2 linked regions of the Mariniflexile sp. TRM1-10 genome follow. The protein of the gene in region 2 interacts with the protein of the main gene of each other region in a pairwise test. Links are inferred from orthologs where the notes say so. Each region holds a gene or a part of one and is shown on either strand. Other genes may lie near its edges.

Region 1 (15,852 bases), 370 kb from region 2 along the record:
CACCACACGTTTTTTACCGGGAATTTCTATTGGTGCCAAAGTTGGGGTTAATTCTTTTTCAGATTTAAATAATTCTGAAAGCTACTTTTTTGGGGCTACCCTATCACCATACAAATCGTACCGTTGGTATTGGCAAGTTGAATTGATGAATAATTTTCATAATTATGATGCCAACACCAATGTCACCGAAGAATTTGTTCAAGATGCACAGGGCATTCGTTTTTTACAGCGTACCACAACCCGAAATTCTTTTGAAAATATCGATTGGGACGTACCCATTTTAATTCGTTATAATATGAATAATTACATCGGTCTTGGGGCAGGCTTACAAAACACTGTGTCACTTAGCGAAAAACAAGAACAATCGATTTTAACCGAGCGGTTCGAAGGCGATACAGCAGACGGGCCTATTATAGATTCCAAAGAAGAATCTGTAAAAACGACCAATTCATTTACCAATTTAAGAACCGGCTTGTTATTTGAAGCCACCGCAGGTTTTGCAAGAATCGGCCCCAGTTTAGGTGCACGCTATATTATGAATTTTGAAAACGATTTTAATTATTGGCAATTCTATGCCATTTGGAAGTTTTGAGCCTAAGGCTCTTTTGGTATCTCACTCAAATGAAAAAAATATTTTTTCTATTCTTTTTAATCTCTGGAATCTCTTTTTCACAAAATTTGGAAGAAGCCATTTATACTGCTGTCGAAACATTTATTAGCAATAAAAATGATGCGTCATTAAAACTTTTAAATCAGCAAGAATCTTCATTTAAAACTCATGTAAAAACTAAAGACGAGCAATTAGCACTCGTTTTTTTACAGTGCCACAAAGGTTATTATTTAGATGAGCATTCCAAATTAAAAGAAGCCCTTGCCACGTATGAAGATGCCCTAAAACGATTCAACAACAACGAGCTTTCAAAACTTTCAGATTTTGACATCATTGAAAGTTGCTTAAAACCTTTGGGTAATTTATATACCAAAACTGGCGATTACACCAACGCAGTTAGTACCATAAACCAATACATTTTTTTAGCTGAAAAAAATAAAAATACCAAGCATCAAATTAGCGGTGCTATCAATTTAGCCATCCTATACCGAACCCTTGATAAGCACGAAACGGTATTAAAAATTGTTAATGATGCTCTTAAATTTCCTAATATAAACAGCCATCAAAAAGCATTGCTTCAAAATATAAAAACGAATAGTTTAGCGGCTTTAAATAATTACGAAGCCGCTTCACTATTAAATAACGCTTCAACTTTCTTAAACTTTGAAAAATATAAGAACGATTATATAATAGAACTTCAAAAAGACAATTACCCAGAAGCTTTAAATGCGTTCAACAAAGCAAAGGAATATCTTTCTGAAATAAATTTACCTGCAAGAGATCTGGCGAAGTTTTATGTTGAAGAAGCGCAATTGCACTATTTACTTGAACAGCCAAATGAAGCTTTAAAGAGTTTGCAACAGGCCATCAAAATATTGTTGCCAAATTTTAATGAAAAAGGGTTGCCCAACAAAAAAGATTTGTACCCAGAAAATACATTTATAGATATTTTCGACTTGTATGCTACTATTCAAAACAATCCCAGGAAAGCATTAAAAAGTTACGATTTAAGTTTTTATGTTTCTGATTTATTACAAGAAAACTGGACGTCGCAAGAAACCAAAATTTTTAACGAAGCCTCGAACCGAATTAGGAGTGAGCTCTGCATCGATATTCTTTATAACATCTATAAACAAACCAAAAAAAAATCACTTTTGTTTGAAGCCTTTCAATATTCAGAAAACAATAAAGCTTCGATTATAAAGGATCTGAACCTAAAAAAAATACGCTTGCAACAGTTTCCTAACGACAGTTTACTAGCTAAGGAACTTCATCTTCTAAAAACCCAAGAATATTATACTGGCCTATTAATAAAAGAACAACTTGGTGCCAATAAAGCTTCAGCTGTAAACCATTTAAGTGAAAAATTAAGTGCTATTAGCCTTCAATTAAAAACATTAAAAACAGCCATTTCAAAAAAGTATCCAGAAAGCAACAAATCATATACTTTAGAAAGTTTTCAAAGCAAATTAGCAAAGGATAAAGCTGTTTTGGTTGCATACTTCTTCGGAAAAAACACCTTATACCAATTCGTGATTTCAGAAAAAGACATCGCCATTGAAGGCATTCAACTAACCGAAGAAATCAAAAAAAGAATCGTAAGCTTTATTCATTTATTTAATAGTGCTTCCATAATAAATAACGATATAAACAACTACACCAATCAAGCTTTTACTATCTTTAAATTACTAAACTTTAATAAGCTTTCTCCCTATAAAAATGTGGTGATAATTCCCGATGGATTATTAAATTTTATACCATTCGAAGCGCTACTTACTTCTAAAACCACCACCACATCATTCTCAAAAATGCCTTTTATAATTAAAAGTCAACATATTATTTATAATTCGAGTGCAACACTTTATTTAACCAAAAATCAAGAACATAAAAACAAAGACCTGCTTGGTTTTTTTCCTGTGTTTGAAAACACCAATCAAAAGCTTACTTACTCTATTGATGAAGCAGAAGTCATTAAAGAAAAAATGAATTCAGATATTTTCATGAATTCCAAAGCTTCAAAAACCAACTTTCTTAAAAATGCTTCTAAATATGGTATTCTACATTTATCTACCCATGCCAGTAGTGGCGATTTTATAAACCCTGCTAACATTTCGTGTTATGACGACGTAATAATTTTGAACGAATTATACAGTTTAGACTTAAAGCCCGATTTAGTGGTTTTAAGTGCCTGCGAAACGGGTATAGGCAAACTCTATAAAGGCGAAGGCGCTATGAGTATTGCTAGAGGATTTCAATATGCGGGTGCAGAAAACTTACTGTTTTCACTTTGGCAAATTAATGATTTATCGACCTCTCAAATCATGCAATCTTTTTATGAAAATTACAATACATCGGAATCGGCATATTTAGCTAATCACCAATCAAAAATAGACTACTTAGAAAATGAAGCCATTAGCAATGCAAAAAAATCACCTTATTACTGGAGTGCTTTTGTCTATTACGGAACACTTGAGCCAGCAAAATCAGACAACACCACATTTTATATAATTTTTAGCATATTTATAGCAAGCATTGTGTTACTTTTAATTTTGAAATTTAAAAAACATGACAGAAACACTAGAAGAATTTCTTCTTAACAAAGGCTATATTAGGGTAAAGTTACGCCTTACCAAAACCAATCACTTCGAAATTAAAGCGACTTTAAATGGCGTTAAAGGACGTTTTATATTGGATACTGGCGCCTCAAATTCGTGTGTTGGTTTTGAAGCAGTAGATCATTTTAATTTAAAAGTAAAAGATTCCAATATTTTGGCAGCTGGAGCTGGTGCCAGTAATATGGAAACTAAAATGTCCAAAAAAAACAAAGTTAAAATCGGCAAATGGGAAACAAATAAAGTTATTTTGGTTTTATTTAATCTTACCCATGTAAATACGGCGCTCATAAATCATAAATCAAAACCTGTTGATGGCATTATTGGTGCCGATATTTTAAAAAAATCGAATGCTGTGATAGACTATGAGAAGAAATATCTGTACTTAAAACTTTAATATCCTTATATTTATACCATAAATTAATAGCATTTAACTCCCTCTAATGAACACTTCAATTGTAATTGCAGACGATCATCCGTTGATGCTTCGCGGTCTTACCGATTTTTTGACCGCTAAAGGCTTTAACATTGTTGGAAGTGCGCAAGATGGTAATACCGCTTACAATCTTATTGTAAAGCTCAAGCCAGAAATTGCCATTCTTGATATTAGAATGCCCCACCAAACAGGTTTAGAAATTGCCGAAGCTTGTAAAAAAAATAATCTTTCAACAAAAGTTATTCTTATCACTTTTGATAAAGAAGAAGAATTATATGATAAAGCTATGGAATTTAATGTGTATGGCTATATTTTAAAAGAATTTGCTGTTGAAGAAATTGAAACGTGTATAGAGCATGTTGTAAACAATAAAGCTTATTTTAGTAGTGAGATAGCTTCGTATTTAAATCCTAATTCAAATAATAAACCAGCAAAATTAGAGTTACTTACCAAGGCTGAATTGAAAATTGTAAAACTTATTTCCGAAAATAAAACAAGTCTTGATGTAGCCGAAGAACTTTCCATATCGGTTCGCACAGTTGATAAACACCGAAGCAATATTGTTAATAAATTAGGTTTAGACAATAAGCCAACATCTCTTTCAATTTGGGCCAACCTTAACAAGCAGCATCTTTAAAAAATACGTAGAAGTGCGTATTTTTTTTATCAATTACACACATTACTTTTACAGAGCTATTAATCAGTTTTTAGGGAGAATTATTGAAGGCTTTAAACGTCATGTTTAAAGCTTTCTTTGTTTCTATCAATTTTATGCTGTTTAATTTTTGAAATGGCATTAAAAAAGATTCAAGATTCAAGACCGCTTTGCTAAAAGAAAATAGACAAGAGACAGGCTAAATGATAACAAATTGATTTACTTCCCTGCTTTTATAATCGTTAAGTAACTTATTATCACAAAAAACAAGCCCACAAATCAATAATCTCTTTAAAAGCCATTATCACTGTGTTTGCAGTGAATTGCAAAAGTTTTATCGGACCACAATGATTTAATAAAAAATAAGTAGAAGTGCGTATTTTTTTCATCAATTACGCATATTATCTTTACAGTATTAATAATAAGTTCTTAGGGAGAATTATTGAAGGCTTTAGACGTCATGTTTAGAGCCTTCTTTGTTTTTATCAATCTTATACCGTTTGATTTTTGAAATGGTATTAAAAAGATTCAAGATCCAAGATTCAAGACCGCTTTTCTAAAAGAAAATAGAATAAAGAAAATAGACAAGAGAATATAGACTATAGATTATATAGACAATAGAAGACTAAATGATAACAAATTGATTTACTTTTCTGTTTTTATAATCGCTAAGTAACTTATTATTGCAAAAAAAAACAAGCCTACAAATCAATTAATCTCTTTAAAAGTCATTATCACTGTGTTTGCAGTGAATTGTAAAAGTTTTATCGGGCCACAATGATTTAAAAAAATACGTAGAAGTGCGTATTTTTTTTATCAATCACACACATTACTTTTACAGTGCTATTAATCTGTTCTTATAGGAGAATTATTGGAGGCTTTAGACATCATGTTTAGAGCCTTCTTTGTTTTCTATCAGTCAATCTTAAACAAAAAATACGTAGAAGTGCGTATTTTTTTTTACTTACTCAAAATATACCTTTACACCGCTATTAATTAATCATTTAAGGGATGATCTATATAAATTCTCTACGCGCTTTAGCGTAGAGAGTTTATTAATGTTATTCAAATATCCAAAAAGTAAAACCATGGGAAAAGATAATAGTTATCTAGATAAATATTTTATAATTGGATTAGTTATGTTAGTTGTTATTGTAATAACCATAAACATTGTTTATTGTATAGGGGTCGCTTTTTAAAAAACAAAAAGTGCTAACACATTAAAAAACGTTGTTAGCACTTTTTTATTTAATTAAGCCTACTCTATTAAAGTTCTAAAGCTTTTTTCACATCATTATTCATTAACAGCTCTGTAGGGTTTTCTAAAGCTTCTTTTACAGCTACTAAAAAGCCAACACTTTCTTTTCCATCAATGATTCTATGGTCATAAGATAATGCGACATACATAATAGGGCGTATTTCAACCTTACCATTAATGGCAACTGGACGTTCTACGATGTTGTGCATTCCTAAAATACCACTTTGAGGAGGGTTAATAATTGGAGTCGATAGCATACTACCAAAAACACCTCCATTGGTAATAGTGAATGTTCCTCCGGTCATTTCATCAATAGTAATTTGGCCATCTCTTGCACGAAGCGCTAATCGTTTAACTTCAGATTCAACGCCTCTAAAACTTAAATTTTCAGCATTACGAATTACTGGAACCATTAATCCTTTTGGTCCTGAAACCGCAATACTAATATCATAAAAATCATAAGAAACCATTTCGTTTCCATCAATCATAGAGTTTACAGCAGGATACATTTTTAATGCTCTTACAACAGCAAGTGTGAAGAAACTCATAAACCCTAAACCAACGCCATGTTTTGTTTTAAATACTTCTTTATATTCATCACGCAAAGCGAAAATTGGGGACATATCAACTTCATTAAAAGTCGTAAGCATCGCCGTCGTATTTTTAGCTTCCACTAAACGCTCTGCAACTTTACGACGCAACATAGACATTTTACTTCTTGAAGCACCACGGCTACCACCTGTTGGTGTTCCCATAGATGGGACAGCACTTATAGCATCTTCTTTGGTTACACGTCCATCTTTTCCTGTTCCTGAAATTGATGAAGCTTCCATACCTTTCTCGGCTAAAATCTTTTTAGCTGCAGGACTTGCTGTTCCTGTTGCGTATGTTTTTGTTTCTACTGCGGCTGGTTTAGGAGCCTCAGCTTTTGGAGCTTCTTCTTTCTTTTCTTGTTTTGGTGCTTCTGCTCCACCTTCTGGTTTTGCTGCGCTAGTATCAATTAAGCATACTACAGCACCTACAGCCACGGCATCACCTTCTTCTGCTTTAAGGGTAATGATACCACTTGCTTCTGCTGGAAGTTCCAATGTTGCTTTATCACTGTCCACTTCAGCAATAGCTTGATCTTTTTCAACATAATCGCCGTCTTGAACTAACCAAGTTGCTATTTCAACTTCTTTTATAGACTCGCCTGGTGAAGGCACTTTCATTTCTAAAATCATTCTTCTTATTTTAAATGTTTTACGAGTTTTTCAACTCAACTTATATGTTATACTATATCAAATACTTGGTCAATAACTCTTTGTTGTCTTCTCTTGTCTCTTGTACTAGAACCTGGTGCAGGAACAGAACTGTATGGTCTTGACATAACTTCTAGTTTAACAAAATCCAAGCGTTGTACCACATGACTCCAAGCACCCATGTTCTTAGGTTCTTCCTGCGCCCAAACATAATTTTTCGCATTAGGATACTTCGCAATTACTTGTTTTATCTTGTCTTCGTGAAGTGGAAACAATTGTTCAATTCGAACTAAAGCGATACTATTATTCTCTAATTTTTCACGTTGTGCCAATAAATCGTAATAGAATTTACCTGTACAGAAAACAAGTTTAGTAACTTGCTCTGGATTTAAAGTATCGTCTATAACTTCTCGGAATTCTCCAGTTGCTAATTCATTTAATGATGAAACCGCTTTTGGATGACGTAATAAACTTTTTGGTGTAAATACAATTAAAGGTTTTCTAAAATCCCATTTCATTTGACGACGCAATAAATGGTAAAAGTTAGCTGGCGTTGTACAATCGGCTACAATCATATTATCATCAGCACATAATTGTAAATAACGCTCCATTCTTGCAGATGAGTGCTCAGAACCTTGACCTTCGTAGCCATGAGGCAATAATACCACAATACCATTTTGAGCTTTCCATTTATCTTCAGCAGCCGATAAATACTGGTCGAAAATAATTTGAGCGCCATTACTAAAATCACCAAACTGGGCTTCCCAAATGGTTAATGTATTTGGGTTTGCCATGGCATAACCATAATCAAAACCAAGTACGCCATATTCAGATAAAAAGGAGTTATAGATATCCATTTTACCTTTATTTTTTGGGTTTGTATTTAGTAAATTTATACGGTCTTCAGAAATTTCATCACGTAAAATAGCATGACGATGGCTGAATGTACCACGTTCTACATCTTGTCCAGAAATACGAATATTATAACCTTCTTCTAGTAAAGTTCCATAAGCTAGTGTTTCAGCCATTCCCCAATCTAGGGTATCAGTTTCAAAAACCATGGAGGCTCTACCTTCTAAAATCCGCTCTGCTTTGCGAACAAACTTCACACCCTCTGGAACGGTTGACACTACCTTAGCAATGCCTTCTAAATTATCTTTTGGATACGATGTGTTTTCAGGTTTAAGTATAGCTTCTAAACCTTTACGACTAAAACCGTTCCATCGTTCAATCATAAACTCTCTAACCTTAGAAGATTTTTCATCTTTAGATTTATCGTAAGCTGTTTCTAAAACATTTTTAAATTCCTCTACAATACCATCGGTATATGCTTGGTCAATTGTTTTTTCAGCAATTAACTTATCAGAATATATTTTAAATGGATTATCGTGTTTAGCTATTTCTTTATATAATTTTGGTTGTGTAAAACGGGGCTCGTCACCTTCATTGTGCCCGTATTTTCTATAACCTAATAAATCAATATACACATCTTTTTTATATCGCATTCTGTATGCCAATGCTAATTCCACTGCATGTACTACGGCTTCGGCATCGTCTGCATTCACATGCAATACTGGAGATAATGTTACTTTAGCAACATCTGTACAATACGTACTAGAACGTGCATCTAAATAGTTGGTAGTAAACCCAATTTGGTTATTTACCACAATATGAAGTGTTCCTCCGGTTTTGTAACCATTTAGTTGGCTCATTTGCGCCACCTCATACACAATACCTTGACCTGCAATAGCGGCATCTCCATGTATAATTATTGGTAATATTTTAGAGTCATCACCATTATAATCGGCATCAATTTTAGCACGTGTAATACCTTCGGCAACAGAAGCAACAGTTTCTAAATGCGAAGGATTTGGCACCAAATTCATCTTAATGGTTTTCCCGTTTTGGTACGTTTTATCGAGTGTTAAACCTAAATGGTATTTAACATCGCCATCAAAATCCAATTCCTCAAAATCTTTACCATCAAACTCGCTAAAAAGTTCGTGAACTGGCTTTCTAAAAATATTAACCAAAGTGCTTAAACGACCACGGTGTGCCATTCCTAATACGCATTCTTTTACGCCATATTTTTCAACCGAAATATACAATGTATTGCTTAATGCCGGGATAAGCGACTCACCACCTTCTAACGAAAATCGTTTCTGACCCACATATTTGGTCTGTAAAAAATTCTCGAAAGTAACCGCTTGATTTAATTTAGAAAGAATATATTTTTTAGAATCTTCGTTAAAATTAGGCTGGTTATCATTAATATTCAATTGACTTTGCCACCACCCAATAACTTCTGGATTACGCAAGTACATGTATTCAACCCCGATGGAGCTGCAATAAATTTTATCTAAATGAATTAAAATTTTCCGTAAAGTCTGAGTACCAATACCTAAAATCTCACCTGCACTAAAAACGGTATCTAAATCGTTTGTGCTAAGTCCGAAATTTTCGATTGCCAATGATGGCTCATAAGTTCTTCGTTCGCGTACAGGATTTGTTTTGGTAAACAAATGTCCTCGCATTCTATAGCCATCAATAAGCTTTACTACTTGAAACTCCTTTTGAAGAGATTCTGGCATTTGAGTTGAAACACTTTCAATATTTTCACTTTGTAATCCATAATTTTCACTACCAAAATCATACCCCTGAAAAAAGGCCCTCCAACTCGGTTCTACTGAATCTGGACTTTGTAAATATTGATCATATAAATCGGCAAAATACGATGTATGTGCTGCGTTTAAAAAAGAAAATTTATCCATTATAGTATTGATACACTTAATTTAAATCAAATTTCCTGCAAAAGTACAACTTTTACCAAAAACAGATGTTTCTTTTGCTATATTTATAAGCTAATTACAACCGTAATATTGATAAATTATTTTTTTATGTTAATTTTTTAAATATTTCCAATTATATGAATAGATTTTATTTAATCATTAAAATCACGTTGCTGTTTTTCTTCATAATTCTTAGTTCTGTAAGTACTTTAAACGCCCAACAAAGCCAAGATAATTTCTGGGATTCCGTACGCTTTGGCGGCGGTATTGGATTGAGTTTTGGTGATGGCTTTTTTAGTGGCACATTGGCTCCAAGTGCTATTTATGAGTTTAACAACCAAGTAGCTTTAGGGTTTGGATTAAATGGAACTTATAATACACAAAAAGACTTTTACAAATCTACCATTTTGGGAGGTAGTTTAATAGGCTTATTTAGCCCTATTAATGAGATTCAACTATCTGCCGAATTTGAAGAACTCCACGTTAACAGACGCTACGAGAGTCGTTTAAATTTAGAAAACGACATTTATTGGTCTCCTGCCTTATTCTTAGGTATAGGTTACAGAAGTGGCAACGTAACATTTGGTATTAGATACGATATGCTGTACGATAAAGACAAAAGTATTTATGCCAATGCTTGGGCGCCATTTGTTAGGTTTTATTTTTAAAAACCCAACTTTAAAAATAACAGCTTAAAACTTACTTAAGGTTATCTATTAGCTTTTCTTAATTCCTGTAATAACCTTTTTGGTATGCCTTCAAATTAGTATACGCAAGTATTCACAAAATCACATCATTTAATAATGTTACAAACAAAAAGGACAAAAAAGTCCTTTTATGACTTTTGTCATATTATTTCCTTAATAAGGTACCTAAATTTGCTTGACTTAATTTAATTCATATTATGAGACAAGCATCAAAATTATTAATACTTCTCGCCATAACCATATTTATAAGTTGTGGTGGAAAAGAAAAGAAAAAAGAGAATTTTTCTTATGAAAAAACAGAGCCTACAGAACAAACTGCTCCTGTGGTAGAATCTGTTCCTGCATCAAAAAGAGTCGACTTAAGCGACAAAGGTATTGGCCCTATAAAATCGCTGGAGTTAGCGCCCGAAATAGACCAAGCAATGGCGACTCATGGTGAAGATATATATACAAAAATGTGTACAGCATGCCACAGAGCAGACAAAAAATTTATTGGACCTGCCCCAACTGGAATTTTAGAACGCAGAACTCCTGAATGGGTTATGAATATGATTTTAAACCCAGAAGAAATGATTCAAAACAACGCTTTAGCTAAAGACTTATTAACCGAATTTAATGGCGCTCCTATGGCTAACCAAAATCTTACGGAAGCCGAAGCCAGAGCTGTACTTGAATACTTTAGAACATTAAAATAAAATTCAGATGAAAACCAACTTAAGCATTTTATTTACTGTTTTACTTGTTGTCTTCTTTTTTAATTGTAAAAATAATAAAGAAACTTCCGTAGAAACATCCACAAACAACACCGCTACAACATCAACTGTTGAAAAACAAGGACAAGCCTTTATAGCAGATGATGGTTCCACACCTAACGTATTGCAAATAGCCATTGGCTCCAAAGACCACACAACACTTGTGGCTGCTGTTCAAGCTGCCGAATTGGAGAATGCCTTGGTAAATGCAGGTCCGTTAATGGTTTTTGCGCCTACGAACGAAGCTTTTGCTGCGTTACCCACAGGAACGGTTGAAGATTTATTAAAACCAGAGAACAAAGCTACTTTGGCCAATATTTTATTGAACCATGTGACTCCGGGCAACTACTCAAAAGACTTTCTTAAAAAATTCAAAAAATTAGGTCAGGCCAATAATCAAAACATAGAAGTGGAAGTTATTGGCGACGATGTATTTGTTGGAGGTGCCAAAATAATTGCTAGTGTATCTGCCGGTAATGGTATTGTACATGTAGTTGACAAAGTCATTTTACCAGAAAACTAAACATTTTAAACAAAAAAACATTATGAAATCGCCATGATTTGGAAACACAATTGATAATCATCGAACACCAATGAAAATAAAATTTGTGAGATAAACACCAATGAAGATTAAAGCGATACCATATGACCTTTAAAAAATAAATAATTATCTACATATGAAAAAAATATTAAATATTTCCATTGGGTTTTTAATTATTGCCTTCACTTTTACAAGTTGCAATAATGGAGAATCTTCAAAATCTAACGGCGCATTAAGCTCAAATGCTGCCGAAAAAGTATATGTTGCCCCTGGGGAGCATGATGAATTTTATGCTTTTATTTCTGGTGGTTTTAGCGGACAATTATCTGTTTATGGTTTGCCATCGGGACGCCTTTTTAAAGTTATTCCCGTTTTCTCCCAAGATGCAGAAAAAGCTTATGGCTATAATGAAGAAACCAAACCTATGTTAAATACATCTCATGGATTTATTCCTTGGGATGATTCACACCATCCAGACATTTCCCAAACTAAAGGGGAATTAGATGGCAGGTATGTATATATTAATGCAAACAATACACCTCGTATTGCAAAAATAGATTTAACAACATTTGAAACTACAGAGATCATTGAAATTCCAAACAGTGCAGGAAATCACAGTTCTTCGTTTGTAACCGAAAACACGGAATATGTGGTGGCAGGAACTCGTTTTTCTGTACCTATTCCCCAAAAAGACATGCCTATAAAAGACTATAAAGGAAACTTTAAAGGCGCCTTGTCATTCCTTAAAGTAAATCCAGACAATGGTGAAATGTCTATAAAATTTCAAATATTAATGCCCGGATTTAATTATGACCTATCACACCCAGGACGTGGAAAGTCTCATGGATGGTTCTTCTTTACTACTTATAATACCGAGGAAGCTAGTTCGCTTTTAGAAGTTAATGCCTCACAAAATGATAAAGATTTTATTGCAGCCATTAACTGGAAAAAAATTGAAGAATATGTAAATAATGGAGGTGGCACCAAAATGCCCACTAATTATGCACATAATTTATATAGTGAAGAAACACATTCTGCAACATCTACTATGATCAAAGAGGTTTTAACAGTTAACCCATTAGATGTTCCTGGTGCCATATACTTTTTACCAACACCAAAATCACCTCATGGTTGTGATGTAGATCCAAGTGGAGAATATATTGTTGGCAACGGAAAACTTTCAGCGGACCTCACAGTACATTCATTTACCAAAATGCTTGATGCTATTGCCAACAAAAAACATGATGGCGAAGCTTACGGCATTCCAATTTTAAGATTTGAAGATGTACTTGCAGGTACCGTAAAACAATCCGGATTAGGACCATTACATACCGAATTTGATGGCAAAGGCAATGCCTATACCACTTTCTTTATTTCTTCGGAAGTTGTAAAATGGAAATTAGGCACTTGGGAAGTTATTGATAGAAAACCAACATACTATTCCGTAGGGCATTTAATGATTCCTGGAGGAAATTCAGCAAAACCTTTTGGCAAATATGTGCTTGCCATGAATAAAATTACTAAAGACCGTTATTTACCAACGGGTCCTGAAGTAACACAATCGGCGCAGCTGTATGATATCTCTGGCGATAAAATGGAACTGCTTTTAGATTTCCCAACTATTGGCGAACCGCATTATGCCGCTGGTTGCCCTGCATCGTTAATTAAAGCCAATTCTAAAAAACTCTATAAACTGGCAGAAAACAAACATCCCTATGCTGCTAAAAGTGATGCCGACACTAAAGTGACCAGAAATGGTAAAGAAGTTCATGTACAAATGACCATGATACGCAGTCATTTTTCACCTGATAATATTGAAGGTATTAAAGTAGGCGATAAAGTATATTTTCATGTCACCAATTTAGAACAAGATTATGATGTTCCTCATGGTATCGCCATAATAGGAGCCAATACGTCTGAATTACTAATAATGCCAGGGCAAACCGAAACGTTTGTTTGGGAACCAAAACAAGTGGGTGTATGGCCATTTTATTGTACAGATTTCTGTTCTGCGTTACATCAAGAAATGCAAGGGTATGTTCGCGTATCTCCTGCATCATCTAGTATACCTTTATCTTGGTCTTTAGGAGACTAATATAGTATTGGGGAATTTTATTTAGTGTTTATTTCCCATATAAGGCGAGAGTTGAATTGTCGCTCTCGCCTTTCTTTTAAAACATTAAAACAAATCCGTTGGGTGAAATTAAGAAAATTTAATTTATAACGAATTTTGATTATAATTTATAAGTCAATTTAGCACTCAAGTGTCAGTCTGAGCCTGTCGAAGACACTAGAAGATACATTTCGACAAGCTCAATGTGACAATTTATATAAAAATTAGTATTGATAAAGCAATTATACCCAACGAGTTAAAACAATTAAATACAAACAGATGAAAAAGTCAAACATCATAATGCTTATTGCGGCTTTATTGCCTTTAGGATTGTTTCTTTTTCCACTTTGGAAAATTACTTTAGAAGCGCCTCAATATCCAACTCCTTTGGGAATGTACATTCATATTAATGATTTTTCAGATGTGAACCCTTTTGATATTAAAAACATCAATTTAATGAATCACTATGTGGGAATGAAATATATTCCGGATGCCATTCCTGAATTCAAAATTTTCCCTGCGGGCATATTGATAACGACTATATTGGGACTTATAATTGCATTTAAAGGCAACTACAAATGGTTCTTGTCCTGGTTCATATTGATGATCGTTTTAAGTACAGCTGGACTATACGATTTTTATTTATGGGAGCACGATTATGGTCATGATTTAGACCCCAAAGCGATTATGAAATTCACCAATCCGGATGGTTCGGTAATGGGCTTTCAACCGCCTTTATTTGGCACTAAACACATCTTAAATTTTACGGCACATTCGTACCCAAGATTAGGCTCTTTGTTTTTAGGGTTAGGTATTGCAGCCTCATTTATTGCTTATCTGGTTGGGAAAAAAACCAATAAAATAATTTCTTGAAACGAACTATCCTCGAGGCAGAGCGTCGAGGAATTCTTTTCGATTAAAAAAACAAAAGCTATGTAGAAAAAAATCTCAAAAAACACTAAAACACTATGACATGCAAACACTAAAACAATTATTAATAGGCTCATTATTGCTGTTATTTTATGGCTGTAATGTATCTCCAAAAGCCATAAACTATGGTAGCGATGGTTGTCATTTTTGTAAAATGACCATTGTAGACAAAGTTCACGCAGCCGAAATTGTTACTAAAAAAGGCAAACTATATAAATTTGATTCAACCGAATGTATGATTCATTTTATGAATGAATTCGACAATGCCGAAATTGAACTATACCTTTCAAATAACTACACAGAACCTGAAGCTCTTATAGACGCAACCAAAGCTACTTTTTTAATAAGTAAAAATATTCCGAGTCCTATGGGAGCGTTTTTATCGGCCTTTAAAACTGAAGGAGAAGCACAAAAATTCCAATCGGAAAAAGGCGGGATGCTGTATTCCTGGAACCAACTACTAGAACATTTAAAAAACTAGTATCATGTACAAAACAGTCATTTTTTTACTGGTCATTTTAATGGCTTACTCCAGTTATGCTCAAAAAATTGAAGTATGCCACTCTTGTGCTATTACTTCATTAAAAAAAGCCATAGCTCAAGCCAAGGATTATGATACAATTATAGTAAAAAAAGGGACTTATAAAGCGCATAAAATTTTAGTAAATAAACCTCTCACAATTATTGGCGAAAATCACCCCATTATAGATGGCGAAAAAAAAGGTGAAATTTTCACCATTATTTCAGACCATGTAACGATTGATGGCTTGTTCATTATAAATGTTGGCACTAGTTATACCGAGGATTATGCCGCAATTCGTGTTAAGCGAAGCAAACATTTTGTTATCAAAAACCTCGTCTTGGAAAAGTTGTTTTTTGGTATTTATATAGAAAAATCGAGCTACGGAAAAATTTATCACAACAAAATAATTGGCGATGCGGTACAGGAATACAATTCCGGAAATGGCATCCAATTATGGTACAGTAATCATATAGAAATTGAACATAATTATATCGAACATGTTCGCGATGGGATTTATTTAGAGTTTTCAGACGATTGCCTCATCAAGAATAATGTAAGCGTACAGAACTTACGTTATGGGTTGCATTTCATGTTCAGCAATAACGACACCTATCAAGGCAATACGTTCCAAAGCAATGGTGCTGGTGTGGCGGTTATGTTTTCAAAAAAGATAAAAATGTTCAAC
Region 2 (15,475 bases):
GCAACATTCAACCAAACATTAGTGGAAATCTCATTTAAAATATCCGGATTTACCGAGTCTAGCAAATGAAAAGGCACACTCAATAAAATGTATACAGCAAAAATAAAAAATCCGTACAATAATGCTTTTGAAATACCCGAACCTTTATCATGCCCCCCTTTTTTTGTAAAAAAACTAACGGTTAAAGGTATCATAGGGAATACACACGGCGTTAATAAAGCTAATAGCCCACCCAAAAAACCTAGTCCGAAAATACTCCACAAAGAGCCACTTTCTTGATTTGATTCTGATTGGTTTTGACTCAATTCATCACCACATGTTTTATCTGGTTTTTTAATATCGTCAGCGGATATGCCGTACAGTTGTTGGTTTACCGCATTATTGTTAATCTCATTTGCATTTAAGTTGCTTGCTTCTTCATTAGAAGTAGAACTGTCATTGGAAGTAGAACTGTCATTGGAAGTAGAACTGTCACTGGCAGTAGAACTGTCATTAGAAACAGAACTACTATTACTGAAAGCAAATACCAAATCAACTTCTGTTGGGGGTAGGCATCTGGTATCATCACAAACCATAAACTCAACTTGCCCTTCAATCGTTTTATAATCGTCTTTAAAACTCACCATTTGTTTAAATACGGCTTTGTTCTCAAAAAACTTAATCCGCATTCCAAAAATAGGATCATCAATAGTATGTCCCTCACCTTCAATTGTCTTTCCTTTTAACGAAAAGTCTTCCCTGTCGCTATAGGTAAAAGTTGTGGGTATGGGTCCATCTTCAGGAACATGTTGCGAATACAAATGCCAACCTTTATCAATTGTTGCGGTTGTTATCAATTCATAATCGGTATTTGAAACTTTTTTAACAGATGTCTCCCATTTTACAGGCTCTAACACTTGAGATTGTGAATATCCAACCATTAAAAGTGTAAAGAATAAAAAAAGTGCTTTTATTCTTCTTTTTATTTGATTATTTTTCATAATCACTGCTTTGAATTATACATTCTACAATAAATCATACTATTTTCTTTGAAATATTAATAATTCCTCAAATATAAGGATATGTCTTTATTTAATGTGAAGCCTAACAAAAGTTAACATACTTTTATCGTTTTAGTCATAGCTTTTGGAGAAACTTATCTTGACTTTTTCTATTACCTAATTATTTATTGGAATTCAAATTCAATTTACCACTTTTTAAGCCAGTGCCTGTAACTGATAATTCAATAGTTCCTGATTGGTTTGTAGATTGTACCAATACTACCAGCTTACCACTAAAAAGCTTCATGGTTGGCAAATGAAATAGTTCTAATGAAGTCGCATCACCATTGCATGCTGCTCTATAAGTTCCTTCACCCTTTACCTTGAATTTTAACTGATTGGTTGCGTTTGGACAAGGAATGCCGTTTTTATCAACCACAGAAACCTCAACAAAAGATAAATCCTTAGCATCTGCTTTAATTGTTTCCCTGTCTGGTTTTAATATAATTTTATAAGGTTTTCCAGCTGTATGTATTTCCTTTTCAGCAACGGGATTACCTTCATCATCAAAAGCAATAACTTTTAAAGTACCGGGTTCATATTTTACATCCATCCACATTAAACGATATCTATTTTGAGCTGTTGACACATTCTTTTTTTGAATGCCCATACTTTTTCCATTCACAAAAAGTTCGGCGCTATTGTAATTGGTGTACACAAAAACAGGGGTTGTTTCGCCTTCACGTCCTTCCCAATTCCAATGAGGTAAAATATGTAAGGTTTCGTCCGTTGTATTCCAACGGCTTCTATATAAGTAAAAGCGGTCTTTAGGAAGTCCCGCTAAATCTGAAATTCCAAAATAAGAACTACGTGATGGCCAACTTCCATCATAAGGCGTAGGCTCTCCCAAGTAATCAAAACCAGTCCATACAAACTCACCAATAACCCATGGTTTATCATCTTGCAATACAAAATCCTCATCGGGCACATTAGACCAGCTACAGGCTTCCAAATCATATGAGGAACACTGAAGGTCATCATATTGTTTATTTTTTTCTTGAACAACAGGAAACTTATAAATGCCTCTAGAGCTAACCGTTGAAGCCGTTTCTGAACCTAATATAAATCCCTGAGGGAATTTTTTAAAGGCCTCTTCATATAAATGTAAGCGGTAATTCAACCCTGGAACATCCAATAATGCTCCAAATCCAGATTCCATGGTTGCTTTTACTTGATCCATACCAACGGTTACGAGTCTTGTGGGATCTTCTCTATGGAAAATATCCTGTAGCCACTTTGCACGTTTCACACCTGCTTCTCCCCACTGATCTGGCACTTCATTTCCAGAACTCCACATCACAATTGAGGGATGGTTTCTGGTGGCTTGAACCAAATTCACGATATCTTTCTCGGCATAGGCTTCAAAAAACCTATTGTAACCATTCTTCACCTTTGGTTTTGCCCATTCATCAAAACTTTCAGCTAAAAACATAAAACCCATTTCGTCACATAACTCCAACTGTTCGAATGATGGCATATTGTGAGAACTACGAATGGCATCGCAACCCATATCTTTTAAAATGGTTAGTTGACGACGCAATGCCGCTTTATTTATTGCGGTTCCTAATGGTCCCAAATCGTGGTGCAAACAAACGCCTTTAAACTTTCTGACTTCGCCATTTAAGCTAAATCCTTTGTTAGCTTCATACTTTACATCCCTAATTCCAAAACGTGTTGACACCTCGTCTTTCAATTCATTTCCAACAAACAACTGAGACACTGCTTTATACAAATACGGCGTTTCAGGACTCCATAATTTAGGATTTTGAACTTTGATATTTTGATCGAATTCATTCCCAAACTGCGTTGTTGATGCTTCCGAACTAATTTTTTTTCCATCTGCATCATAAATTGTTGTTCTTAAATGGACATTATCCCCTGAGGTTTTTGTTTTTATATTTACTTTGGCTGCATCTTTATTAATAAATGGTGTTGAAATAAACGTTCCCCATTGATCTATGCTTTCCTTGTTTTTTACGATGACACTAACTTTGCGATATAAGCCTGCGCCGGGATACCACCGTGAAGCAAATTCTTTATTTGTTAGTTTCACTGCCAACGTATTTTCGCCTTCTTTAATAAATTCTGAAACATCAAAATAAAAATAACTGTAACCATAAGCCCATGCTCCTACTTTCTTGCCGTTTAAATAAATTTGAGGTTCGCTCATAGCGCCTTCAAAAAGTAAAATCACTTTTTTATTCTTTTCGTAATGGGGTAAGCTAAATTTATTTCGATACCAAGCGGATCCAATATGTGGCAAAGCCCCTGTTCTCCCGGTTTTTTCTGAAGCTACTTTTTCTCCATTCTGAATAATGGCAACATCTTGTTTATCTATCTCTTTATCAAAAGGACCGTAAATAGCCCAATCGTGAGGAACAGTTACATTTTCCCAATTAGAATCATTAAAATCCACTTTAAAAGCATTTTCAAAATCTCCTTTTTGGAATTTCCAATTGGTGTCTAATTCTTTTACTGATCTTACTTGTGAAAACGATAGGTGTGTAAGGATTAAGAATATAAGGAGAATAAATTTTTGTTGTTGCATATAAAACTTTCTATTATGTTACGAAAATACTGAATCATTAATAATAAAACTACTTTCCCAAAATTACAGGTTATTAAAATGAATTTACACTTAGAAACTGTTTAAATTTTGTCTGTCAAATATTTTCCCCTGAATCTACGGATAATATGTATATAAATTGAACTTTAAAACATTGATAGAATTATTCAACAACCAAATCACAGAGCAAGCCGTAACTTTACTCCAACATATCTAGAGCTACAATGGTTCTAAACCCAATATGGTCTGAGCCCGAATCTGTACTCATCCCCATTTTAGCTGAAATTCTAAAACTGGCGCAATAAGATGCGTTGCATAAAAAAGAACCGCCTTTTATTACATGTTCTACTTGATAGGGATTGTTTGGACTAAAAGATGTGCTGGCACCTTTAGGGTTTAAGATTGGTTGCGAACTGTCTAATTCTTTATAGTAATTTACATTAAACAAATCTGCGGTTATTTCCCAAACATTTCCAAGCATATCATATAGTCCAATAGAATTTGGTGGATATGATTTTACAGGTGCTATCAATTCAAAACCATCTTTCGATTCGTTTTTTACAGGAAAAACACCCTGCCAAGTATTGGCATGCGCATTCAATATTTCAGGGTTATTGCCCCATGTGTAAATATCATCGATGTCTTTACCTTGAGCAGCAGATTCCCATTGTGCCTCTGTAGGTAATTTTCTGTTAGCCCATTTGCAATAAGCTAAGGCGTCTTCTAATGCGATGTGCACCACCGGATAGTTATCTTTACCCTCAATAGAACTTTCTGGTCCTTCGGGATGTTTCCAGCTAGCTCCTATTTTCCAAGTCCACCATTGTGTATAATTATCCATAGAAGCGACCTTGTTTACATCTTTATTGAAAATTAAACTTCCAGGTTGTAAAATTGAATCATGTGGTTTTGGAGTGCTTTTGGGTAATTCCTTTTTCATTGCCTCCCAATCTACTGGCCGTTCTGCAACCGTAATATATTTGGTGGCATCAACAAAAGCTTTAAACTGTTTGTTGGTGACTTCGGTGACATCAATAAAAAAACCATCAACAGTTACTTTATGCGCAGGCATTTCTCCGTGCATAGCATATTTATCGCCTTTCTTGGCTCCTTGTATAAATGTCTTTTTTGAAACCCAAATCATCCCTTCTGGAGTATTAATGGGATTTACAGTTTCTTTATCTCCTTTATCAGTACTCCCCCTGTTATTCTTTGAATCGTTTTTACATGCCACAAAAAGAATAATTAAAAGGCATGTAAAAAAATTAAGTATACGCTTTATTTTCATCTCTTTATTTTATTGTTATTTTAAATTGTCAGAACACCTTGAAAAATCATCCGCATGGGTGTGCTATTTTCATAGGTGTTTTCATTTTAAATAATTATATGACCCACAAGATAAAACAAAAGACAGAACTAAAAAAAATAGCATTATCTGTACCCATAGAAATAAAAAAAGGGTTTCAATCTCTTGAAACCCTTGTCTTTGCTAGTAGCGGGAACTGGACTCGAACCAGTGACCTTCGGGTTATGAGCCCGACGAGCTACCTACTGCTCTATCCCGCGATATTAATTCCTAAAACAACTTACTTAGCTTTTAACTTTCGGTTCATAATGCCGACCAAATTGTTTCGGAATGCAAATATACAATCCTTTTTACTTTCTACAAGTATAAAATCATAAAAAATTATTGTTCCAAGCTATCTGCTTGAAAATCCATTAATTCAGAATTATTAAACTGCACCGAAATCTGTATTGGATTACAACAGACTTCGCAATCTTCTATATATACTTGCTTAGAAACCGAATTATCTAATAGCATAGAGATTGTTTCCCAACAATATGGACAGGTAAAATAGTGTTCCAACATAATACCATAAAGTTAAAACAAAAACAGCCAACAATTATGTTGGCTGTTTTGTTTTTCAACTAATAAGTATATTTAATCTTTTTCAATATCTAATATAGCAGTAGCGTTTTCCGTTTGCATGTGTAAAAGACTTGGTAAATTTTTACCCGAATAGCTTGTATATTCCTGATTTAAATTATTATCACTAACCATTATAGTGTTTAATTTCTTTAAGCCCATAAACTCTAATGGTAAATTACCAGTAAGTTGATTGGTAGATAATATCAACTCTTCCAATTGGGTTAATTGTGCTATTTCTACAGGTATTTCTCCTTCTAATTTATTGTCCATCAAACTTAACTTTTCAAGTTTAGATAGGGCATAAATATTAGTCGGAATGGTTCCTGTTAAAAAATTACTCCCTAATAAAAGCTCTCTTAAGTTTGTTAATCTCATTAAAGCTTGTGGAATATGACCTTCAAATTTGTTACTGTACAATTTTAAGGTCTCTAATTTTGTTAATTCACCTAACTCAGAAGGAATGTTACCTTCAAATTGATTCATAAATAATTCTAAAGACTTTAATTCCTTTAAATTTTTTATTGAAGACGGCAGGGTTCCTTCTAATTTATTAAAACCTAAATTCATTTTCTTTAAATAAACAAGATTGCCTATTTCTTCAGGCAAATTACCTTGAAGGTTATTAAATTGAAGGTTGATTTCTACTACTTTATCGTTTTCAACTTTAACACCATACCACGTGTTAACAGATGTATTCATATCCCATGTAGAATTCCATTGACTACCATTAGTGGCATTATAAAGCGCTATTAAAGCTTCTTTTTCGCTTTGAGAAACACTGGCAAATGAATATGCCGTTATAAAAAATGATAGAACTATAAGTTTTAAAATCTTCATGGTTGAATAAATTTGGGATTAATTCTAGTACGAAAGTAACCCAAAACCAGATGAAAAACTATTTTATTCGACGAAGTGCATTATTTTTTAACAAATACTAATCGACGAACTGCTCTATATCAAGTTGAATAGCTTCCCATTTATCCATGGAATCTTGTAAATCGGACTTTAGTTTTTGATATTTATCAAAAAAATCGGGTTTAGATGTAACCGCTTCATAATTACTTTCAAGTTCCAAATCAATCTTTTTTATGTCACGTTCTAATCTATTTATTTCAGCTTCAATATTACTCAACCTATTATTTAAGGATTTAAGTTTCTTTTGGTCATCGTAAGATTGTTGCTTTTTTTCTTTGGGTGTTTCTTTAACCACCGTTCGCTTCTCAACGTCGCGTAAACTTTCAACATTACGTTGTTCTAAATAATAATCAATATCACCCAGATATTCTTTCAACTTATGATCTTTAAACTCGTAAACTTTATTGGTTAACCCTTGAAGAAAATCACGGTCGTGAGACACTAAAACCAGTGTGCCTCCAAACTTTTTTAAAGCCTCTTTTAAAACGTTTTTAGACTTGATATCTAAATGATTTGTGGGCTCATCCATAATCAACACATTAAATGGTTGCAGCATTAATTTAGCCAATGCCAAGCGATTGCGCTCTCCTCCAGAAAGTACCCGTACGTATTTTTCAGCTTCATCGCCTCTAAATAAAAACGACCCTAAAATATCCCTTACTTTACTTCTATTGGTTTCGTTGGCGGCATCAATCATGGTATCTAAAACCGTTTTATTGCCATCTAAATATTCTGCTTGATTTTGGGCAAAATAACCTATTTGTACGTTATGCCCTAATTTTAAATGGCCATCATATTGTATATCGCCCACCATAATTTTGGCTAAGGTAGATTTACCTTGTCCGTTCTGCCCAACAAAAGCCGTTTTACTATCGCGTTCAATTAATAAACTAACGTTTTTTAAAACTTGGTTATGTCCGTAGCTTTTAGAGATTTTCTCCATTTCAACTACGACTTTACCAGGTATGATTGATACTGGAAAATTAAGCGTCATTACACTGTTATCATCTTCATCAACCTCAATCCTATCAATCTTATCCAGCTTTTTAATTAACGATTGTGCCATGGTTGCCTTGGATGCTTTTGCACGGAACTTCTCGATAAGTTTCTCAGTTTGTTCTATTTGCTTTTGTTGATTTTTTTGGGATGCTAATTGTTGTGTTCGTAATTCTTCACGCAACACTAAATACTTTGAATAGGGCTTTGGATAATCATAAATCCTTCCTAACGAAATTTCAATGGTTCTGTTCGTTACATTATCCAAAAACATTTTATCATGTGATACAATGGCCACAGCACCCGTATAATTCTTCAAAAACCCTTCTAACCAAATAATGGATTCAATATCTAAATGGTTTGTGGGCTCATCCAGTAATAAGATATCATTATTTTGCAGCAATAGTTTAGCCAGCTCAATACGCATACGCCAACCACCTGAAAAAGTATCGGTTAACTTATTAAAGTCCTCACGTTTAAACCCTAAACCTTGAAGAATCTTCTCGGTATCTCCTTGGTAATTATAACCACCTAAAATTTCATATTGATGTTGAAGTTCGTTAATATCTACCATTAATTGATGGTAACCTTCACTTTCATAATCGGTGCGTTCTGCCATTTGGGTATTAACGGCATCCATTTTAGCTTCCAACTGTTTTATCTCTGTAAACGCTTCGTAAGCTTCTTCAAGTACCGTTCTTCCTAAAATAAAATCAATATCTTGCTTTAAAAAGCCAATTTTAAGTTCTTTATCGGCAGCAATTTGTCCCGTATCCGGCTCCATTTCTTTCGATAAAATTTTAAGCATGGTTGATTTTCCTGCGCCATTTTTACCAATAAGCCCAACCCTATCGCCATTAACCAGTTTAAACGTAATATCCTCAAACAAGTATTCGCCTTGAAATGAAATCGATAAATTATGAATGTTCATCATAGAAATGTAACTTTGCTACAGGATTTAAATTATTAAAACTGTATTTTTGTCCTGTAATTGCAGATGCAAAAGTACATTAAATTATATGTTTAAAAAAGGGTCAAAATTATATAGCATTTTAACGGGAACTTGCCCTAAATGCCATGAGGAATCTATGTTTAAAAACAAGAATCCATACATCTTATCAGAAGTATTAAGCATGCACGAAACCTGCAGTAATTGTGGCACAAAATATAAAATAGAGCCATCGTTTTTCTATGGCGCTATGTACGTTAGCTATGCTGTTGGTATTGCATTTGCCGTAGCAGCTTTTGTAATTTCGTTTGTATTTTTAAAAGCCAACATCAATACTGTTTTTATTTCAATTGTAGTGACTTTAATCGTTTTTTTACCGATAATCATTAGACTATCAAGAAACATCTGGATTAATATTTTTATGCATTACGATAAATCATTGGCTAAAAAGAACTAACATGTATTGGGCGTTACCCTTAGGGTTGGACTTTACACTGCAAATGCGAGGCTCTCACGATTTCATTCTTAATGAGTAAACTCCAACTCACTAATAAATTCAAAAAATATTTTTTAAAATCGAGCAATATCAATCTCTTTTTCAAGAGGCATCCCCTTTTCAATAAAATCATAAAGTTGCTGTGCTACATAAGGACCAATCATAACACCACGTGTGCCCAAACCATTTAGCACAAACATATTCTTATATTTTTCGTGTTGACCAACCAACGGGCGTCTATCTTTTACTGTAGGACGTATTCCTGATACTTGGTTAACAACTTCAAATTCACAATTAATTAGTTTTTCCAGCTTGGTTAAAAGTTCCTCTTTTGCTAAATCTGTGACTTTACTACTTAAATCTTTCCATTCGTAAGTGGCCCCAACAATATATAAATCGTCACCCAACGGAATTAAAAACACACCTGCTTTTAAAACATAGTCTATCTTTAAATCGGGCGCATATATAGTAAGTAATTCCCCTTTTGCTGGTACTAATGGTAAGTCTTTAAAAAACGGATTTTGTTTTACACCAAAACCTTCTGCAAATACTATGTGTTTTGCTATAATGTTTTTGTACGGGATAGTATCGGCTTCTATTTTTAAATCATCATACTCAAAAACAGATTCAACAAATAAGCCATGGCTCAATAGATATGATTTATAAGCTTCTATTAATGTTTTTACATCAATACGTCCGGTTTCTAATACTTCGCCATAACCATAAGGTGCATCAATAGACTTATTGTCATTTTTAATGATCTTTGGTGAAAGATATTCTGAAAGTATCTGCTTATCGGAAGCTGTAAACCAATCATTTTGTTCTTCTAGCGATGCAAATTTTCGATATACCGGAATTTTATAATCTAACTTCACCCCTAATTCTGCTTCTAAATTCGCATACATTGGCAATGCTAAATCGAGTTGTTCTTTACATTTCCAAACAGGTGTAAAACGTTTTAAAACTACAGGATTGTATAAGCCACCTGCAACTGTTGATGACTGTTGCGACGCGTTATCAAAAACCACAAACGTTTTGTTATGAGCCTTTAATTGCTCACAAAAGCTAATGCCCGCTAACCCAATCCCTACTATAATATAATCTACTTGCATGGTACTGCGAAGATAAAATAGATTATGTTATCTCGTCTGGTTTTTGCAAAGAAGTGGTTTAAACTTTTTCGATTGAAGCAGGACGGAGCGTGAAAAAATAACCCAGTGGGTTATTTTAGCGAACGGGCCAGCCAGCGCAATGGCAATTTTACTCAATCGAAGTCTTTTTTGAGTTAGGGCCGAGCGTAAAGAAAAGGTTTAGTAAACCTTTTTAGAGAAGGAGCCAGCTTGCCGCGTTGGAAAAGCTACGGAAAGAAAAAAGACAGGACAGAACGTTAAGAAACAGTCCTGTGGACTGTTTTAGTGAATGGGCCGGGAGGCGCATAGAGAAAAAAAGGGCGATTTTTAGCCAATTAGAAAAAGTTTAAAGCACTTCAAAATAAAAAAGCCCACTTAAAAGTGAGCTTTTATACTTTTTAATAAGATATTTAAATTAATATGTCCACATATCTAATTCAAAATCTCTAATTTTCTCTTTAATTCTTTCAGACTCTAACAATTGCATTAAAGCATTATCCGATATATATTCTGTAACTGCTCTATCACCTTGAACATTCTCTTCTTTATAAATATAAGCCTGAAAGCGTCTTGCATTCAACACATGATCGAATGAAAATGGCATCGAACTGTTTTTGTTATTAAACGATTTAGCTTCGTGCAATACCTCTCTAGCATCTGGGAAAAACACCCAAAACAATTCTACTAAATCTTGGTTTTCAGAATCTATAAAGTTAACGTCTGGAGCAACTGGAGCAATTCCTAACAATCTGTATTTCATTTCAGCTTGACGTTTATCGAAATACCAAAGACCTTTAATATGATATTCAGTAATATCAGCAGCTGTAATATCTCTTCTGTTAATATATTCTGCCGACAATTCTTCACCTGCATTTAGTTGTTCAATACCTAATTCGGTGGTATCAATCTTTACTAATGCCGCTTCAATATCTTTTAAAGTACGTTTTGTTTTAAAATAAGAATCATCATAAATGTTTTCAATCCTACCACTTTTAATGCTCTTCATAAGCACATCATACAAACAACGTCTGTCGCTACCAATATTATTAGTATCTATTGGATAGTATAGCGGAAAGTTAGCACGTTCGTCTAAAATAATTTTTTCCCAAACCATCTTAGAAAAAAGGATATCTCTGTCATCTACATAACCATATTCTAATGGTTTATCATTATCTATAGCTTTTTGAGCATCTGTTCTAACCCCAATTTCCTCAGGACTTTTAGCGTTTAGTATATTAGCTTGAGCAAATATGCTTGACACTGTAAAAACAGCTGTTACGGTTAATAAAAAACTTTTTAAATTCATGTGCTTATTTTTATTGTTATTTCAATGGTAACATGTAACACTCTTATTGGACTTTAAACTAATTTTCAGTCTGTTTCAATAAGGATGTTTCATCTTATTATACATTTTTAATCACTAGAGAATTAACAAAATGCTTATTCCAACATATTAGTTTGTAAGCTCTATAATGATTGGAGATACTTTTTTAAGTATCACGCTTACACCACCTGCTTTAGCTTCAATATCAAATATCTGAACATCTGTCCCTCTTTTGGCTTTTAGTAATGCTGATTTAGCTCTACTATCAAGCTTATTTCCATTTACGTCAATGGTTGGTTGACCAGGTACTTTAAATTTAAATCCAGTAACGTGTAATGGCAATTCGAAATCGAAATCATCAAACTTAGCGCCTACGGTTGAAATTTCAAGAGCGTTACGTTGCATTTTTATAGCACCGTCTTCACCTCTTATAGTTCCTGTTGGTTTTGGTAAATCTTTAATTCTGAATGTTGCTCTATCACTAACGGTTTGTCCTTCAATTTTACCAGTCACATTAATTGTAACTTCTCTACCTTGAATTCTTGTAGCATCCATTATATACTTGCTACCACTTACTCTACTTAAACCTTGTGCAGATGCGTTTACATTATTATCGGCAATACCAGCAAAAGAGATCGTCATTGGGTTTTTAACACCACGATATACTACATTCATTTTATCCGCTGAAATAGTTGCTGCATTTGGTCTTGCAACAGTAGCAAATGATGAACTCACAGGTACTTCAATATCTTCACCGTCTTGAGCAAAGATTAATTTACCTTCAATTTTATGTTCACCAGGATTTCCTGTTCCAACTTTCAATTTAACTTTTCCATCTTCAATAGAATATTCATTTTCAGAAAGTTTTCTTCCGTCTAAAGTTAATTCTACTCTATTTGGTTTAGTTGTAGCATCTTTACGACCTAACACAATTTGTCCATCAAATTGCTCACCATTAAAATAAGCCGATTTTGATGTTTCCATTAATGTTGTATAGTTTGTCATAGACACCTCGGTAGCAAGTGTACCTTGTAACATCGTTGATAACACCTCAGACTGCGTTGTTTTAATATCGGCTTGAAGTTGCGTCATTTTTGTTAATGATGCTACTAAAGGGAATCCTTTGTAGTGATAATCTAACCAACGTTGTTTGATACCATCTCTGTTGGTAACATCGTCTGTGTTAAATTTTTCTTTTACATCTTTAACGACACTTTGCATCCCTTTTTCGTTTGCTAAAATTTTAGCTACGCCATCTCTATATGCTGCCATTTGAGCTAAAAATTCTTCGCCTGCTGGTTTTAATTTTGCGCCTTTAAAGAAATTTTCGTCAAGGTAATCGCCCTTATCCATTATTTCGTAATCTGTAGGATCATCTAATCCTTCAACCATGCTATCTTTCAAATCCTCTAGATATTTATTAAATTTTGATGCTAAATCGTCTATCTGATCTGCTTTAGATTTTAATGATACATATTTTTCTGGTTGATCAACAGCTTTTTGATCTAAGCTTGCCATGAAAGCAGTATTTCTTTCACCTGTGGCTTGATTAGACTCGGTAAGCTTTTCGTTCATTAATCCGAAGGCTGAAAGCACTTCTTTAGACATATTTAATGCTAGCATTGCTATAAATATTAAATACATCAGATTAATCATTTTCTGTCTGGGTGATAAATTTCCTCCTGCCATGTCTAATTAGGTTTTTGGTTAATTATTAAAATTTGGGATTAACTCCTAATTAGTTTTTGTTCATAGCAGACAGCATACCACCGTATACGCCATTTAATGATGATAAGTTAGATGCTAGAGATTGCATTTGTTCTTTTAATTTAGATGCATTTTCAACAGACTCCTCATTAATAGTTGCTTGTCTGCTAATGCTTTCTAACTGCACTTTATATAGACTGTTTAAAGATTCCATTTGGGCTGCTGCCAATGATAATTCTTCACTATATTTTTTAGAAGCTTCTATAGAATTTGCACTAGATGACATATTTTTAGCAGCTCCTTCAAAGTTTTTAATGCTTTCTCCTAAACTTGCCATTAACTCGCCATCAATTTTAGCATCTTTTAATAACTCATCTAATTTTTTAGATAATAATCCTTGTGGGCTTTCATTTTTATCTTTTTTGCTTGTTTCTCCTCCTGCTAGTTCTGGATACACTAAAGACCAATCTAATTCGCTGTCCACTGGTTCGAATGCTGATAATGCAAAAATAACTGCTTCGGTAACAAGACCTAATGTTAACATAGCGTTACCTGTAATGGGTCCAAACTCCATATGAGTAATTTTGAAAAGCGCTCCAATAATTACAATTGCCGCTCCTAATCCGTAAGCCATATTCATGAACTTTTTACTTGCTTTTGACTGTGCCATAATTCTCGATTTTTAATTTAAGTAAATACTTAAGTAGGTTAATTAATAGGTTAAATTTATTATTGATTTGATTAAATTTTAATTGATTTTATTTATTTTTCCCGGTTACTTGTGTCCCCATGTAATCCTGAACTGTTCTAAAACCAATATAACTTCTTGCAGAATCTGCATATTCGTAATCTCTTGAGCTTACTTGTAAAAAGTATGCCACATCTTTCCAAGAACCACCTCTAACAATTTTACGTTGGTTATTGTTATCGTTAACACTTGGGTTAATTGTTGATGTAAATTCGTAAGACGACTGGTCGTATGAAGCATTTACCCACTCTGCTACGTTACCTGCCATGTTATATAAATTATAATCATTTGGTTCGTAAGACTTAGCTTCTACTGTATATAATGCTTGGTCTGCTGCATAATCACCTCTTACAGGTTTAAAGTTTGCCATAAAACATCCTCTATCACTTTTTGTATAAGGACCACCCCATGGATAAGTCGCAGCTTGCAGACCGCCACGAGCAGCATATTCCCACTCTGCTTCTGATGGTAATCTAAAAGTATTAACCATTGCAGCTCCTTTTCTAGATTTTTGATACGAATTTTTCTTGATAGTTCTCCACTCACAGAACGCTTTAGCTTGTTTCCAAGTAACGCCTACTACTGGATAATCGCTATACGCGTCATGCCAAAAATAATCATTATGCATGGGTTCGTTATATGAATATGCGAAATCCCTAATCCAAACAGCTGTATCTGGATACACTTTTATTTCTTCTCTAACAATGGCGTCTCTACGTTTTATACCTCTGTTTCTTGCCGCTTCTTGGATATCCATGTAACTATACTGGAACTTAAACTTTTCAACATCCCAAGTACGTTGCCCATTATAAGAATCTTCTAAAGGCAAATACATGGTATCCATAACCTCGGTATAATACTCATCGGGATATTCTGAGGTATCGAAAATTAAGTCGACATCACGATTTATTTTTCTGCCTTCATATCCTGTAGGCCCTAATCCTGTGTAGTTCTCGAACATGTATTTTTCGTAAACCGACATATTTGCGGTATCTGCATCTTTAAATGCAAATTCACCAATACCACCATCATCTGGAACTTTCCCTACCTCATCTGCTAAAATCGCAAGCTTCATTCTAATAATTGAGTCTCTCACCCAATTAACAAATTCACGGTATTCGCTATTTGTTATTTCAGTAGCATCCATATAAAAGGCTCTTACGGTTGCGGTTTTAGCTGGTGCATCTTGAACACCCGCCAAATCATCATCGCCTTTACCCATTATAAATGCACCACCTGGAATAAGTTCCATTCCATAAGGTTTTTCAGGGTGCCATTTTTTTCCTTTAACACCCACTAGTTCGCCCTTATCGTTAGAGCCACAACTAGTAAGCATTGCTATTACTGCGGTTAATAATACAAACTTCTTCATATCCATAGAAAACTCGAGGTTAATTATTTAAGCTTTAATTTTGAGAGCGTAAACATATTTATATATTTTTTAAAAAACAACTTTTTTAAAGAAAAATTTACGTTTCATCGTAAAAAAATAACGTTTTACCGATAAAATGTACCCTTTAACAGTTATGAATGTTAAATACAGTTCTTTTGAAACGCTTTATACCAACGATCTGGCACCTTATTATTACAGGCATCTAGATAATCTTGGTGCATGCAAGGTAATAACGTATGTCTCTTTAATTTATTATTAATTTCTGTTAAAAAAGGAATTTC

What was found.
Region 1: the proteins of CJ739_RS10890 (region 2) and CJ739_RS09360 interact in binary tests that used the Escherichia coli proteins (3 or more experiments, as listed by UniProt). The link is inferred for Mariniflexile sp. TRM1-10 from one-to-one orthologs.

The regions. Positions count from the first base shown.
Region 1 is NZ_CP022985.1:2,180,768-2,196,619, reverse strand. What follows is about bases 6,642-9,953. They hold CJ739_RS09360 (2-oxoglutarate dehydrogenase E1 component), read right to left. Parts: upstream 9,584-9,953; coding sequence 6,842-9,583; downstream 6,642-6,841. Other genes in these bases: CJ739_RS09355 (alpha-ketoglutarate decarboxylase), read left to right, coding at 9,739-9,953; odhB (2-oxoglutarate dehydrogenase complex dihydrolipoyllysine-residue succinyltransferase), read right to left, coding at 6,642-6,794. Also shown: CJ739_RS09385 (DUF7849 domain-containing protein), read left to right, coding at 1-592; CJ739_RS09380 (CHAT domain-containing protein), read left to right, coding at 622-3,207; CJ739_RS09375 (retropepsin-like aspartic protease family protein), read left to right, coding at 3,176-3,619; CJ739_RS09370 (response regulator), read left to right, coding at 3,666-4,295; more of odhB, read right to left, coding at 5,580-6,641; more of CJ739_RS09355, read left to right, coding at 9,954-10,269; CJ739_RS09350 (c-type cytochrome), read left to right, coding at 10,506-11,003; CJ739_RS09345 (fasciclin domain-containing protein), read left to right, coding at 11,011-11,583; nosZ (Sec-dependent nitrous-oxide reductase), read left to right, coding at 11,738-13,696; CJ739_RS09335 (hypothetical protein), read left to right, coding at 13,994-14,587; CJ739_RS09330 (nitrous oxide reductase accessory protein NosL), read left to right, coding at 14,688-15,125; CJ739_RS09325 (nitrous oxide reductase family maturation protein NosD), read left to right, coding at 15,130-15,852. UniProt on the Escherichia coli protein: E1 component of the 2-oxoglutarate dehydrogenase (OGDH) complex which catalyzes the decarboxylation of 2-oxoglutarate, the first step in the conversion of 2-oxoglutarate to succinyl-CoA and CO(2).
Region 2 is NZ_CP022985.1:2,553,947-2,569,421, reverse strand. Bases 5,927-8,861 are described here. They hold CJ739_RS10890 (ABC-F family ATP-binding cassette domain-containing protein), read right to left. Parts: upstream 8,382-8,861; coding sequence 6,471-8,381; downstream 5,927-6,470. Other genes in these bases: CJ739_RS10885 (DUF983 domain-containing protein), read left to right, coding at 8,467-8,853; CJ739_RS10895 (leucine-rich repeat domain-containing protein), read right to left, coding at 5,927-6,373. In the rest of the region: CJ739_RS10920 (protein-disulfide reductase DsbD family protein), read right to left, coding at 1-980; CJ739_RS10915 (DUF4982 domain-containing protein), read right to left, coding at 1,162-3,588; CJ739_RS10910 (formylglycine-generating enzyme family protein), read right to left, coding at 3,806-4,894; CJ739_RS10900 (CPXCG motif-containing cysteine-rich protein), read right to left, coding at 5,294-5,476; more of CJ739_RS10895, read right to left, coding at 5,549-5,926; CJ739_RS10880 (NAD(P)/FAD-dependent oxidoreductase), read right to left, coding at 8,967-10,004; porN (type IX secretion system ring subunit PorN/GldN), read right to left, coding at 10,438-11,328; porM (type IX secretion system motor protein PorM/GldM), read right to left, coding at 11,476-13,035; porL (type IX secretion system motor protein PorL/GldL), read right to left, coding at 13,085-13,723; porK (T9SS ring complex lipoprotein PorK/GldK), read right to left, coding at 13,812-15,173; CJ739_RS10855 (formimidoylglutamase), read right to left, coding at 15,335-15,475. UniProt on the Escherichia coli protein: Genetic data indicate it may be involved in ribosome assembly or function.